One region of the Thiomicrorhabdus indica genome, then DNA from elsewhere that is predicted to be linked to it. Evidence: riboswitches for the same ligand, from Rfam matches in the RefSeq annotation. Region 1 holds a riboswitch; the other holds the start of a gene.
The links. A riboswitch is a leader RNA that binds a small molecule or an ion and turns the genes downstream of it on or off. The one in region 1 is predicted to bind thiamine pyrophosphate.
Positions count from the first base shown of each region.

Region 2: it holds a riboswitch for thiamine pyrophosphate, as region 1 does, so the genes downstream of both, thiC (phosphomethylpyrimidine synthase ThiC) here and D9T12_RS04240 (TonB-dependent receptor) in region 1, are expected to answer to the same signal.

Region 1 covers NZ_CP033040.1:1,013,635-1,021,164, forward strand. Annotated here, with positions in the region: gene D9T12_RS04215 (hypothetical protein) at 1-600, shown strand, start outside; gene pnuC (nicotinamide riboside transporter PnuC) at 597-1,226, opposite strand; gene D9T12_RS04225 (YkoF family thiamine/hydroxymethylpyrimidine-binding protein) at 1,219-1,488, opposite strand; gene D9T12_RS04230 (class I SAM-dependent methyltransferase) at 1,491-2,117, opposite strand; gene D9T12_RS04235 (hypothetical protein) at 2,159-2,410, opposite strand; gene D9T12_RS04240 (TonB-dependent receptor) at 2,466-4,559, opposite strand; TPP riboswitch at 4,633-4,754, opposite strand; gene D9T12_RS04245 (HDOD domain-containing protein) at 4,882-5,790, shown strand; gene thrS (threonine--tRNA ligase) at 5,911-7,530, shown strand, end outside.
Region 2 covers NZ_CP033040.1:1,401,967-1,409,496, reverse strand. Annotated here, with positions in the region: gene D9T12_RS05940 (diguanylate cyclase) at 1-118, shown strand, start outside; gene D9T12_RS05935 (thiazole synthase) at 178-978, opposite strand; gene thiS (sulfur carrier protein ThiS) at 1,035-1,232, opposite strand; gene D9T12_RS05925 (FAD-dependent oxidoreductase) at 1,229-2,341, opposite strand; gene thiC (phosphomethylpyrimidine synthase ThiC) at 2,344-4,299, opposite strand; TPP riboswitch at 4,472-4,589, opposite strand; gene D9T12_RS05915 (DUF3087 family protein) at 4,710-5,234, shown strand; gene D9T12_RS05910 (sodium-dependent transporter) at 5,261-6,613, opposite strand; gene murB (UDP-N-acetylmuramate dehydrogenase) at 6,667-7,530, shown strand, end outside.

The DNA of each region.
Region 1 (7,530 bases):
CGTTCATATTACACTCAAGAGCGTGCTAGAAAATTAGCCGATCATTTAATGGCTATGCATCAACATCATTTTCAACGTTTTGGCGTTCTAGCAGAGGTCTTTCAGCAAACAACTGATTCACAGGATTCTGAAAGACTTAAGGCAGAATCCACAGAGTTGTGGTGGACAAACATTGCAAAAGTGATCGAAACCATACCGGCCGGTAAAGTTCTTGCGACGGAGAAAACAGAAGCGTTGGTGACGATAGAAGCTCTTAAAACCAAAAGAGTGGATTTTGTTCCACAGCTTGTGGATTTTCGTTGGGATCAGATTCGTTCAGGTTTGCCGTCCACTGAAATATCTAAAAGTGATGTTGGACAGTGTTATTTGTTAGATTTAGATGCTTTGGTGATTGCGCCACTTGAATTTGAATGGGTGATGTTGGAGTTGGTTTTAACTCAAGAGGATATGGAATATCTCATTTATCACTATCACCAAGGGATTAAAATACCGTTAATTCATGACCACCGGCTTGTTTATCGAATGGTGTTTTTCGCTATGAACCTATTAGGGGAAATGTCTTGGGAAGAGTTTAAACAGCAACCCAAGTTGTTAAATTAATGTTTCGAATGCGCTTTCGCGTAAGTCTTTTTCCATGCTATATAACCATAGGCTGCAAGTACCAAATAAAGCATAAACATAATCATTGTTGGATAGTAGCCATTTTGCCAATAAAGAATAATTGACGCGCTTTCAACGAACAGCCAGTAAAGCCAGTTTTCCAGAATTTTTTTAACCATCAAATAGGTGGTCATGACTGAGAAAACCATTACGCCGGCATCTAAAAAAGGTGCCACACTCCATTTTTCAATATGCATCCAAGTTCCCAACATAAAACTTAAAATGGCACCTGTTGCAGTAAAGCCTAAATGAAATTTTAAGGGTTTTTTAGAAATTTCAAGCGGTTCTTCGAAGTCTTGAGCGCCATGCCGGCCTTTTTTCCATTGTTGCCAACCATAGAGAGCCATGATGAGGTAATAGAGGTTGAGTAGTGATTGCAATGGAAGTTGCCCATGCCAAAAGAGAAGTGTGTAAATTAATGTGCTAATAAATGCAGAGGGCCATGCCCAAGGGTTTTCTCTCGCAGCAAGCACGACATAACCAATTCCGAAAAGGGCGGCCAGCCATTCCCAAGGTGATTGAGCTGCAAAGCCGGCTAAACCCTCGTTAATTATGGTTTCAATCACAGTGATCAACCTTAGCTTTATTGCGATCGATTCCAATCAGCTTAATCACAAACACTGTTTCGGGGATTAGTTCTAATACGTTGTGTATCTCTTGGTTTAAGCAAGTCATGACATCGGCATAATCACCATAAATATGTGTGCTCATGGAGTTCTCTTGAACACTGACTGATGGATGTGTTTTTAAGGTATTAATAAAATCAATAATCGGTTGGCAATACTCTTCATTGAGAGGATACATACTGATGTCAACTGAGACTTTCATCGTTAAATTTTCTCCGCATATATGACGACAAATAAGCCTTGGTCATGGCCGTCTAATATATTATTTGGTTGTTGGGAATGGGTTTCTGGAAGGACGGTTTGCACACTTTTAAAATTGCCAAATCCGGCTTGAGTCAAAAAGTCGGTGATTTCAGCGTAAGTGTAGAAGGTGGCATCACAATAAAATGGACTTTCGTTTTTGTGTGTTTGGTAAATTTGACCCAGTTCTGATTCGCGTTCTAAATAGGCGACTAAAATTTTACCCGTGGCGTGAGTCACTCTGTGTGCTTCTTGGTATGCCTTGACAGGGTTGTCCAAAAAGCAAGTTGAAGTGACAAAGATTGCAAAATCAAATTGGTCATCTTTGAGAGGCAAATTTTCTGCTGTGCCTTCAATAATGTTTAAACCTTGCGCCAGTGATTTTTCACGCATGGCTTTGGCAGGCTCAATACCTGTATGGATATTGAGAGGTTTGGTAAAACGGCCACTGCCGGCACCGATTTCCACACCTTTGCCGGCCGGCAAAAGTTTTTTAATCGCGGCGATTTCGGCAGCATAGAGTTCTGCATTTTCTTCAAACCACTGGTCATACATATCCGCATGTGACTCATAGCCTTGAGTTTTAGGCATGATCGTTCCTCACTATTTTTACTTTATTTTTGGCATTCATATTAGTTCTCTGTATGGCAACCGCCTGAGATTTTGAGCACAAACACGCTTTCTGGTATGTTTTCCAAATGGTTTTCAAAGGCTGTTTCTAGTAAAGGCATGATGACAGAGTATTCTCCAAAAAGAGTCGTACTCATTGAGTTGTAGGTCAGCTCGATTTCTGACCGGCCGGTTAAATGATCAATAAATTCAAAAATTGGCTGCCGGTAGGCTTTTTTTAATGGGTATAAGCTTATATCTACTGTGACGTTCATCAGAGCTCCAAAATAAAAGAGGCTCTTCGGAGCCTCTTTCTGTTGATCGTGCAAATTAGAAATAGATGCGAGCGGTTACGCCGATTTGACGAGGGTCACCTAAACGAACGTACTGTTGTTCGCCATCACCATCGAAGTGGTCAAATTGGAAACCGCGGGTTGCGTAAGTCTCATCGGTGATGTTTTTCCCCCATAGATAGACTTCGTAGTTTTCTTGTTCATAACCAATTCTTGCGTTGACTAAAGTGTAAGAATCAGACTTAAAGTCATGAACATTGTCGAAATAAAAAGCATCCATGCCGGTGATGTCGGCCATCAAATAAAGTCCGGATGCACTACGATATTTTGCGCCAAAGTTGTATTGGTAAGAGGGGGCGTGAGCATATTCTCTGTCATCCAATGTAAAGTTTGCAAAAGTCGGCGTTCCTGAAATGTCGGTTTTCATGACCGATACGGCACCAAATAGATTCCAAGTGGTATTTACGCGCCAATCAAATTCAGCTTCTAAACCATAGGCGTTTGCGGATTCAAAGTTTTCTGTGAAGTACACCCAGTGTGCATAGCTTGATTCATATCCGTAGCCATCAAATTGTGGGTTTTTACGGTCCATGTAAAACAGGTTTGTAGAGGTTTTTAAGTTACCGTCTAAGTAGTTGGATTTCAAACCGATTTCATAGTTATAGAGTGTTTCAGAGTCATAGGCTCCGCTCTCAATGCTTGATTCTGTCAGGTTGGTATTGAAACCGCCCATTTTATAGCCGCGCGTTACCCCTGTAAAAGCCGTATGTTTTTGATTGTATTTATATGAGTAGATGATTGAACCCCCCCAGAGGTTTTCAGTGGGGGAACTCGATTCAGGGTTTGAGTAATCGTAAGCACCTCCGCCATAAGAGGTATCAAAACCACTTAGCTGAGTATTTAAGTCGAAATCTTTCCAATTTCGTTCTAAGCGTGCAGAAAGCGCAACGGTTGCTTTTTCACTAAATGCCAAGTCGTATTGCCCGTAAATAGAGGCTTTTTTCAGCACGTAATCACTATTTGCATCGGTTTGATAGTTATCTCCCCAGCTTGGGTAGTCATACCGTTCATACCGTGTATTTTTCTCATCCATTTTTGAGAAATAAGCACCAATCAGCCAGTTTTTGTCAATGACTCGAATGTCTTGGCTAAAGTTTTGGCGGTCTTGTTGATTATCAAATAAACCTCGGTAAGTTGTATCATCCGCTTTCCAATCCGTGTCGTAGGCATACCGAAGTTCATTGTCAGAAAAAGAGGTAATACTTTGTAAAGTTCGATTGCTATTGAGTTGATGTGTCACTTTTGCAGAAAAAGCGTTTGAAAGTAATGTGTCTTGACCAGGCTCATTAGATAGGTTGGTAAAAGAGTTATCTCTTGACCATGCATCATAACCATTGTCTAAATCGGCATGCAAAAGTGTGACATCAACCGTTGTGTCATCACTAGGAAAGAAGCGCAGCTTTGCTCTTGCGGTTAATTCATCGCGACCATTTGTATCTGAACGGTTGAGTGTTTTATTGTCTCGGAAGCCGTCGCTGTCGTGTTTAAATATTGCAATGCGGTACTGTGGCGATTTTTCAGCTGACGAAAAGGGACCTGAAGTCATAATTCCGAGTTCTGTCAGGCTATCTTGCCCAGCCGTCGCCTCAATCATGGATTCGCGATATTCGGTAGGCTCATTGCTTTTGACATTAATGAGCCCAGCAATGGCACTTTGACCATAACGAGTGTTTTGAGGGCCGCGTAATACTTCAATTTGTTGAATGTCAAATGTGCTGGCCGCCATTCCAATGCCGCTATAGTCAATGTCGTCAATGGCAAATCCAACGCTCGAATTGGGTGCTCCTGTATATTCATCTCGCTCCCCTATGCCTCGAATTTGAATATGACGAGCTCGAGACGATTGACCTGAATAATTCACATTTGGGGTTTTTAAAAGCACATCGTCAAAGTGACTAGCACCTTCGTCTTGAAGTTCTTTCTGCGTTTTTACCGATATGCTTGTCGGCATTTCTTGTTCATTGGTTCCTCGAAGATCCGCGTTAATGTTAATGGTTTTTAATTCAGTCGCGAATGCTGGTTGGCTCATTAAAATAATGGCCAAAGAAAGCGGCTTTAGTTGAGTTTTCATAGTCAATTTTCCCCATTGGAAATAGGGCAAGAGAGAGGAGTTCATTGTTTATTTACCGGCCGGTAAATAAACATATTGTGTTTTTTTCCTTCCCTACGCCAGTATTATCTGGATCAGGTAATAAGGGTTTTTCGAAACATTTCGAATTCTCAGGCTCAAAACACATGGTTTTGATGGCCTCCCCTAGGTTAGCTGAAATATGTTTGTGATCAGTTTTTATTTAAGTTTCGGGATTTTAACGAAAAACGTCATAAAAATCAGCTTAAAATATAACTCATTTATTTTTAGTAAAACTTAATTCATTAACGACTAGAGAATCTATATGTCAGAGAATACAAGTCATTCCGCTTCATCCACTTCCCAAGTGAGTAAGGAGATGGTTGAACACCTAGCAGAACTTGGTGATCTTCCAAGGATGCCTCAAGCGTTAATGAAACTTGAAAAAATGTTGGCTGATGATACGAGTCACGATGTTTCTGAAATTGTCAAAGTGATTACGCTTGATGCACGGCTTACGGCCGGTATTATCTTTATGTCGAACACCGCTAAATATTCTCTGGGTGAGGCGGTAACTGATTTATCGGAAGCAGTGGTTCGCATCGGATTAGACGATGTACGACTGCTTGCACATACCATTTCTTATAGAGAAACCTTTCACCGTAAACCTCCATTTAGTGTCGACTTGTTTATGAAACATGCCGTGATGGCGGCGTTTATTGCTCAACTTTTGTCTAAAAAATTGAACCTTAATCCAAGTGATGCGTTTTTGTGTGGATTAATGCGTGATTTAGGTATTTATCTGTTGGCTTTAGAAAGTCGCGAAAAATATCAAGAAGTCCTAAAAGCAATTGATTATGACATCACGGTACTGCCTGTTGTCGAAAATAAAACCTATGGCACCTATCATGCCTTGATGAGTGCTCGACTGCTACAATTGTGGAAGTTTTCAAATGAAGTTGTTATGGGGGTGGCTTATCACCATATTCCTGAAAAAGCGCGTGAAGAATTTCAGCCTTATGCCAACCTAACCTATCTCGCTGAGATGGGGGTGTTCCGATTGGGGCATGATAATGGGATTGGTGAGGTGCCAAGCACTTACTGGGATTTAGAGGATTCAAAGTTTCAAAAAGCACTTGATTTCTTTGGTATGTCTATAGAGGTCTTTGATGCCGAAATTCAAGCTGCTGAAGCAGAATATGAAAAAGCGTATCCAGCCAATCCACAGGACTAATCGTATTAAGTTCTATTTTCTTTGAATTTTCATTGATAAAACTTTTCTTAATTGTCTAGCCGACAAGTCTGAATGCTGTTAAAATTTCGCGTTCTTAAAAATTTACACGAGAGAAGTTTCATGCCTATTGTCACGTTACCTGATGGGTCGAAGAAAGAGTTCGACCAAGCTGTATCTGTCATGCAAGTTGCCGAAAGTATCGGTAGTGGACTTGCTAAAGCGACGATTGCCGGCCGAGTGAATGGTCAGTTAAAAGACGCTTGCGATTTAATCACTGAAGATGCGACGTTAGAAATTGTGACAATGAAAGATGAAGACGGCGTTCATATCATGCGCCATTCTTGCGCTCACCTTTTAGGCCATGCGCTTAAGCAGCTTTATCCAGATGTTAAAATGGCGATTGGACCGGTGATTGATAACGGTTTTTATTATGACATTGATATGGATTACAAAATCACGCCGGAAGATTTGAAGAAAATCGAAAAGCGTATGCAAGAGCTTGCGAAGACCAAATATCCAGTTGTTAAGAAAATGCTACCACGTTTTGAAGCGATCAAAACATTCCAAGAACGTGGTGAAGAGTACAAGCTTGAATTAATCCGTGATTTGCCAAACGAAACCGAGTTTGGTTTCTACTTTCACGAAGAATATGTGGATATGTGTGTTGGGCCACACGTGCCAAATATGTCATTCACCAAAGCGTTTAAATTAACGCATGTGGCAGGGGCATACTGGCGTGGCAATTCAGATAATAAAATGTTGCAACGTATTTATGGTGTGGCTTTCCCTGATAAAGGTGCGCTAAAAGACTATTTGAAAATGATGGAAGAGGCGGAAAAGCGTGACCATCGTAAACTGGGTAAAACTTTGGATTTATTCCATGTTGATGAACTTGCTCCTGGTATGGCGTTCTGGCATCCGAAAGGAACCACTTTGTATCGTGTTGTGGAAGAATATATGCGCGGACAGCTGGTTGCTAATGACTACGATGAGATTCGTACGCCATTCATTATGGATCGCTCTCTTTGGGAAAAATCCGGCCACTGGGATAAGTTCAAAGATAATATGTTCACCACAGAAACGGATAACCGTGATTATGCGGTGAAGCCAATGAACTGTCCGGGTCATATTCAGGTTTACAATCAGCATTTGCATTCTTACCGAGATTTGCCAGTTCGTATTGCAGAATTTGGAACGGTTCACCGTAATGAGCCTTCTGGAACGCTACATGGTTTAATGCGTGTTCGTTCCTTTACTCAGGATGATGCACATATTTTCTGTACCCCAGAACAAATCAAGGCTGAAGTTCAAGGGTGTATCGATTTGGTTTATGAAACCTATGCGGATTTTGGTTTCGATAATATCGCGGTTAAGTTCTCAACCCGTCCAGAAAAACGTGTTGGCTCTGATGATGTTTGGGACTTGGCAGAAGCGGCGCTTGAGGAAACATTAAAAGATGCTGGTCTTGAATATGCGCTTCAGCCTGGAGAAGGTGCGTTTTATGGTCCGAAGATTGAGTTCCAATTAAAAGATTGTATTGGTCGTGTTTGGCAGTGTGGAACCATTCAGTTGGATTTCTCAATGACCCAGGCTGAACGCTTAGATGCGGTTTATGTTGATTCCAATAACGAGAAACAACACCCTGTTATGATTCACCGTGCAATCTTAGGATCTCTTGAACGTTTTGTTGGGATTTTGGTCGAACATTACGAAGGGAAATTCCCAACATGGTTAGCGCCA
Region 2 (7,530 bases), 390 kb from region 1:
TAATCTTGAAAAAATTCTGGCTCAAGCTGATAAGGCGCTTTATGTAGCCAAGGATCAAGGAAGAAATCAAGTGGTTGCCTATAACAACACATTGATGAATTTAACACCGGGTCAATAATGAATCTTTCGACTTAGTACAGTATGAATCAAACAGGGTAATCTTAGAGACCTTGTTTACTATGCTTGATGCCAAAAAGGAGAATCCAAAGTTGGCGTACTGGCGCTTGCAGACTCTCTTTCAACCATAGCACCGGCTTCATAGGCCAAACGCCCAGCTTCAATCGAACCTTTAAAAGCTTGAGCCATAATATCAGGGTGCTGAGCATGCGCCACAGCTGTATTCAGCAATATGGCATCAACCCCCATTTCCATCGCTTGCATAGCATGCGATGGTAAGCCAATGCCTGAATCGACAATCATAGTCACCTCAGGGAAACGCTCACGAATCGCCCGAAGAGCATAAGGATTCAGCAACCCTTTGCCTGTTCCAATTGGTGAACCCCAAGGCATAATGACCTTGCAACCCAACTCGACTAAATGACGTGCAATGACTAAGTCATCGGTGCAATAAGGCAGAACCTTAAACCCATCACTGAGCAAAATTTCAGTTGCTTTAACCAAGTCAATAGGGTCAGGTTGCAAATTAAAATCATCACCCACCAACTCTAACTTGATCCAGTCAGTTCCAAAAATCTCTCGACTCATTTTGGCCATTGTTACCGCTTCTTTGACTGAGTGACAACCGGCAGTATTTGGCAAAAGATGCAAACCGAGTGATTTTATAATTTCCCAAAAGTTTTCCCCACCCGATTGACCACCTACTTGTGTCGGATTTTGACGACTGAGGGATAGAGTTACAACCTGAGCGCCAGATGCCACTATGCTATCCTGCATCACTTTTGGTGATGGGTAAAGCGCACTACCAATTAGCATTCGACTATCGAGTTTTGTGCCATAAATATCAAGTTTTGAACGCATAATTGCCCTTTTAAATCTCAAGTTTACCGGCCGGTAAAGTTCTATGAATTGAATTTCTAACCGCCTTGAATTGCACCGAGCACCTCGACTTTATCACCTTCTTTGAGCACGAAACCTTCTTGCTGAGATTTAGGGATGAACTCCTCATTGACCATGACAGCAAACGGAGGTGTTGCTCCAAACAAATGCAACGCTTGAGCCAAAAGTCCTGCTTCTGAAACCTCGATTTGTTGCATATTCACCAAGACTTTCACGCTGGCACCTCCATATTCCCAGAATCAATTTTTAGAATATGTGGCATCTGTTCACAAAAATATGGATTAATCATTTCATCCAAAATGTGCGCCACACACATGTCCACCAAAACTGGTGACAGTAAGTAACCGTGGCGATAAAGTCCATTTAAACTGATGACATTACCGGAAACGCGCATTTGAGGCTCATTATCCAAATAGGCTGGGCGGAGTCCTGATTCATTAGATAAAATCTCTGCCTCAGCAAAACCGGAGTGAACCGAAAAACACGCTGATAATAACTCCAGTGTTGAACGAACGGTTGCTTTGCGCTGATCCTCACTTTCCAATTGCGTCGCACCAACCACAAATTCATGATTCGGTTTAGGTGCAATATAAATGGGATAACGTGGATGCATTAATCTTACCGGCCGGTGTAAATTCACATCTGGCGCTCTCAAGCGAATGACTTCACCTCGAACACCACGTAAATCAGCTTGATCAGGCTTGGAACCAAGACCGCGACAATCTAAAATCCAATCAAATGAATTCTTTAAACCGTTGATAGAAACGTTACTCCCATCAATTTGTGCATCAACACCCGTTTGCCAGTTGACTGATTTAGAATTTTGCAAAACCTTTGCTAAGACTTTAAGTAAGTGGCGATTATCCAGCTGTCCTTCATCAGGCAAAAACAACCCAACTTGAAATCTCTGGTTTATCTCGGGTTCTAAGTTAGCAATGCCTTGAGAATCAACCTTTTGAAAATTTCTAGCTTTGAGATTATTTTGCAGATTTTGCAAACTGGATCGATCTTGTTCAAAAGCAAGCAGTAGTGAGCCGTTTTGTTGAAAAAAGACGGATTCAGGTAAATCAGCCAAAATCTCTTTCCAACGCTCCAGACAATATTCACCTAATCGCATGACTCCAATGCTACTTTCTGCCGATTCAGCCAAAGGTGCCAACATCGCTGCGGCTAGGTAAGCCGCGCTTTGTTTTGCATCACCTTGATCTTTGTCATATAAAAACACCTTTGCATGGTCTTTTAGATGATAAGCCATCAAGCGACCTAAAAGCCCTGCGCCTAGAATAGCTATTCTAGGCTCAACGTTTTCTGATATTGCGTGCATCTTTACGCTTCTTTTTTCACCATTTCAGGTTGATAAATTTCGCTACCAGCCTCAATGAACTCTTTAGATTTCTCTTTCATACCAGCTTTAATTTCATCCAGAGTGATTTCAGTAATTTGACCATTTTGAACGGCTGCTTCTTGTTCTGCTGCGTAATCTCGGACTTCTTGCGAAATTTTCATTGAACAGAATTTAGGGCCGCACATTGAACAGAAATGCGCAACTTTTCCAGATTCCTGTGGAATTGTTTCATCATGATATTCACGTGCACGCTCAGGATCTAAACCAAGATTAAACTGATCAACCCAACGGAATTCAAAGCGGGCTTTTGATAAAGCATTATCACGAATCTGCGCACCAGGATGCCCTTTTGCCAAATCCCCTGCATGTGCTGCAATTTTATAGGTCATCAAACCTTCTTTGACATCTTCCTTGTTTGGTAAACCCAAATGCTCTTTTGGTGTTACATAACAGAGCATTGCGCAACCGTACCAACCAATGTTGGCAGCACCGATCCCAGAAGTAATATGGTCATAACCAGGGGCAATATCTGTCGTCAGGGGTCCAAGTGTGTAGAATGGTGCCTCACCACACTCACGCAGCTGTTTATCCATGTTTTCTTTCACCATGTGAAGCGGAACGTGACCCGGCCCCTCAATAATGACCTGAACATCATGTTTCCACGCAATTTGCGTTAATTCACCTAAAGTTTCTAGTTCAGCAAATTGTGCTTCATCATTCGCATCGGCAATTGATCCTGGACGTAAACCATCTCCTAGCGAAAAAGAAACATCATAGGTTTTCATAATTTCACAAATTTCTTCAAAGTGGGTATACAAAAAACTTTCCTGGTGGTGTGCCAAACACCATTTGGCCATAATTGACCCACCACGCGATACAATTCCCGTGACGCGTTTTGCAGTCATTGGAATATAACGCAGTAAGACACCCGCATGAATTGTGAAGTAATCCACGCCCTGCTCAGCTTGTTCAATCAATGTGTCACGAAAAATTTCCCATGTAAGGTCTTCAGCGATTCCATTTACTTTTTCAAGAGCTTGATAGATTGGAACGGTTCCAATTGGTACAGGTGAATTACGCATAATCCACTCACGAGTTTCGTGAATATTGCGGCCAGTAGACAAATCCATTACCGTATCTGCCCCCCATTTTGCCGCCCAAACAAGTTTTTCAACTTCTTCAGGAATCGAAGAACCAACTGATGAATTACCGATATTGGCATTTACTTTGATTAAAAAATTACGGCCAATTATCATAGGCTCGGATTCAGGATGATTGATATTGCATGGAATGACTGCTCGGCCACGCGCGACTTCTTCACGCACAAATTCGGGAGTAATATCTTGAGGAATAGACGCTCCAAATGACTCGCCAGCATGCTGTTGTGTAATCATTTCATCACGAATTTCAGCACGTTTCATGTTCTCACGAATCGCAATGTATTCCATCTCAGGGGTAATAATGCCTTGGCGAGCATAATGCATTTGCGTAACATTTTTACCAGCGATAGCCCGACGAACCGTTGGCAATTTTTCAAACCGTATAGCGTCAACACCTTCATTAGCCAAACGCTCTTGAGCAAATTTTGAAGTCACAGAGTCTAATACTTCTGTATCTCCACGCGATTCGATCCACGCTTCACGTAATTTCGGAAGACCTTTGTAAACATCTACTTCAATATTTGGATCCGTGTAAGGCCCAGAGGTATCGTAAACATGCACAGGCTCGTTTTTTTCCGTAATAGGGTTATCTTCTGGACCTGAAACATAGGTATCACTTAATGTGATCTTACGCATTCCGACTTTTATGTCGTGTAATTTTCCCGGAACATAGACCTTTTCAGAATTAGGGAAAGATTGCCCAGATACATTTTTAATAAATGCTTCTGCTGCGGCTCGACGTTCACGACGATCTGTCGCTTTGTGGTTTTGGCTCATTTTGCTAAATCCTTAGTTATAGATAAGGAAGGCAAACGCGAGATGCTAATAAACATTAGCAAAGAGACATGAGAAAAAATAGTTGAATTAGCAAGGCGCTACATGAAAATAAGACAAAAGGAAAAGATAGATAGAAATCTACAATTTCGACGCGTACTTAAGTCAAGTAAACGCCAGAGTTGCTATTGTTCCCTACACCGGCCTTAACCAGATCAGGTTCAACGGATCCCGCTTTCGCGATCTCAGCCTCGGTGAGAAATCTCAACCGTTTGGCACTCCGACAATTAAGTATGATAGAAAGTATAGTAAGAATTTAACCAGATGCAAGTCTATTTATCAGGTAGTTTGTCGAAAAGCCCACTAAAAATTCAGTAAAATCTTGCACCAAACTACCTATATGGAGATGAACAATGTTTAAAATTCAAGAGATTGATCCTGCAACCTATCGCAAAAAAACTCGCAATGTCACGCTTTCAATGATGGCCATTTTTATTGTTATAGGATTCATCACAGCCACTCTAACGGTTGAGTATTTAGGGCCTTATTCAAATAATCATTTAGTTTTGAACTTTATAGGCGCATTTATCGGACTGTTGATTACTGCGTGGATTATGAAAAAGTTCTTTGCAGATAAGCCTTTCATGCAAGAAGCTGTGTATGGTTGGAAACTCAAACGAAACTTAATGTATGTCACAAATCGTTTAGCGAATATTCAATCCGCAGCAAAGGTTGGCGATCAAAAGGCAGTGAAGATTTTACGCTTTTATCATCTGGGGTTGACGCAGATGCACAAACTTGAGCAAAACAGCTCTGCATTAATCGATATGAAAGTGGAAAAAGAGCAACTTGAAAAACAAATGACAGAACTTGGGTTAGAACTAAATCAAACTGAATTCGATCCAGCTTGGACTAATGACTACAAAGAGAGTCATTGAGCACTTCTCCAACGATTTCGATTCCATTAGATTAAATTGTAAATAAAGACAATCATTACTAGTACAGGGACGATCCATCTTAAGGTGACGCGATACTGATTTAAAGTACGTTCCTGTAAACCCAACTCACCTTTTAGTTTCTCTTTCGAAAGTACCCAGCCAACAAAAATTGCCATAAAGAATCCACCGGCCGGTAACATTATATTTGCCGTTAGAAAGTCTAGACTGTCAAAGAAAGTTTTGTCTGAAAATAGATAAATATCAGACCAAGTATTAAAAGACAAAACGGTCCCAATTCCTAACACCCAAGTGACAAACCCAAATCCCCAGGCCGCTTTATTACGTTGAATTCCCCAGTTTTGTTCAAACCAACTGACAGCAGGTTCAATTAAAGAAATAGCTGAACTCAGCGCCGCCAAAACAACCAAACCAAAAAAAAGTGTGCCAAAAAACCAACCACCCCACATTTCACTGAAGGCCACTGGTAACGTTTGGAATAACAAGCCCGGTCCCGAAGCTGCATCTAAATTATTACCGAAGACAATTGAGAAAATAATCACCCCTGCTAACAGGGCAATGGCTGTATCAGCAACAGCAATCCAAATTGATGCTTTAACGATTGAGCTTTGTTGGTTTAAATAAGAGCCATACACCATCATGACACCCAATCCCAGACTCAAAGTAAAAAACGCATGTCCCATTGCAACCAGAACCGCTTCAGCGGTTAATTTCGAAAAATCTGGCTGAAACAAAAAGGTAACGCTTTCTTCAAACCCTCTTGAAGCCACCACATACCCCAATAAAATTAACAAAATCGCAAATAAAGCTGGCATTAAAATATTGATGGCTTTCTCTAAACCATTTTTAACACCTCTAGAGACAATCCAAACGGCCAGCAAACTAAAAGCCGTATGCCAAAATAACAGTTGCCATGGTGAACTCAGCAAGGCTGAAAAATCCCCCTGAATGGTTGCCACATCTTGAGAAATAAAATTTCCTTGAAGACTTGAAACAAAATAAGCACCAGACCAACCTGCAATGACGGAATAGAAAGACAAGATAAAACCAGCGGCTAAAACCCCATTTAACCCAAGTAATGACCAAAGCTTTGAAGCCTTATTTTCTCGAGCTAAATTCGCCATACCTTGTACAGGATTCGCCTGTCCTGCTCGTCCTAAGGTAATTTCAGCAATTAAAAGCGGCAAGCCAACCAACAGCACACAAAAAAGATAAACCAACAAAAAAGCTGACCCCCCATATTCACCAGTGATATAAGGGAATTTCCAGAGATTTCCCAGTCCTACTGCGGAGCCAATCCCCGCAAGGATAAAAATTGACTGGGAAGACCAAGTTTCTTTTGAAAGTTTTAGCTGGCTCAAAGCGTTTCCTTTATAATTGGTGAAACAATCAAAAATTTATTATACACAAGCCCATGCATATCCAGGCCAACTACTCTTTATTGAAACATAACACTTTTCATATACAGTCGAAAACTCAATATTATGCTGAAGTCAGCCGTCAAAGCGACATTCTCACATTGAGATCGGATCTTAAGTTGGCATCACTACCTTGGAGGATAATTGGCGGCGGCAGTAACTTGCTCTTCACTGAAAACTTCAATGGTGTCACCGTTTGCTGTACCTTCAATAAAATCAAAATCATGCAGGAAGATAACGATGATGTATGGATTTCGGTCGGTGCAGGCGTCGCTTGGATTGACTTGGTTCGTTACACCGTGGCTCAAGGTTGGTGGGGGCTTGAGAATCTCGCTCTCATCCCTGGAACTGTTGGTGCTGCACCGGTTCAAAACATTGGCGCTTATGGTGCAGAAGCTCGAGACACGATTACCCGAGTACAAACATTAGACTTATTCGATGGTCAACGCCGAGAATTTCGCAACAGCGAATGTAATTTCGATTATCGCACCAGTATTTTCAAAGAAGAATTTAGTAATCGACTCTTAGTACACCGTGTTACTTTCCGTTTGAAAAAACTTACAGCAGGCCATGCAAACCTATTCTATGAACCTTTGAAAAATGCCGTCGCTAGTTACGAAAAAGAAGAACTTACGCCGCAAATTATTTGTGACACCGTTGAGAGAATTCGTCGGAATCGACTGCCTGATCCAAACAAAAATGGAAATGCCGGTTCTTTCTTTAAAAACCCTGTTGTCGATCAAGAATACTTTGAAAAACTCACAGAAGATTTTCCTGACATGCCTCATCATAGAATGGTGAACGGATGCTACAAAATTCCAGCTGCTTGGCTTATTGAAGAGGCTGGTTGGAAAGGGAAA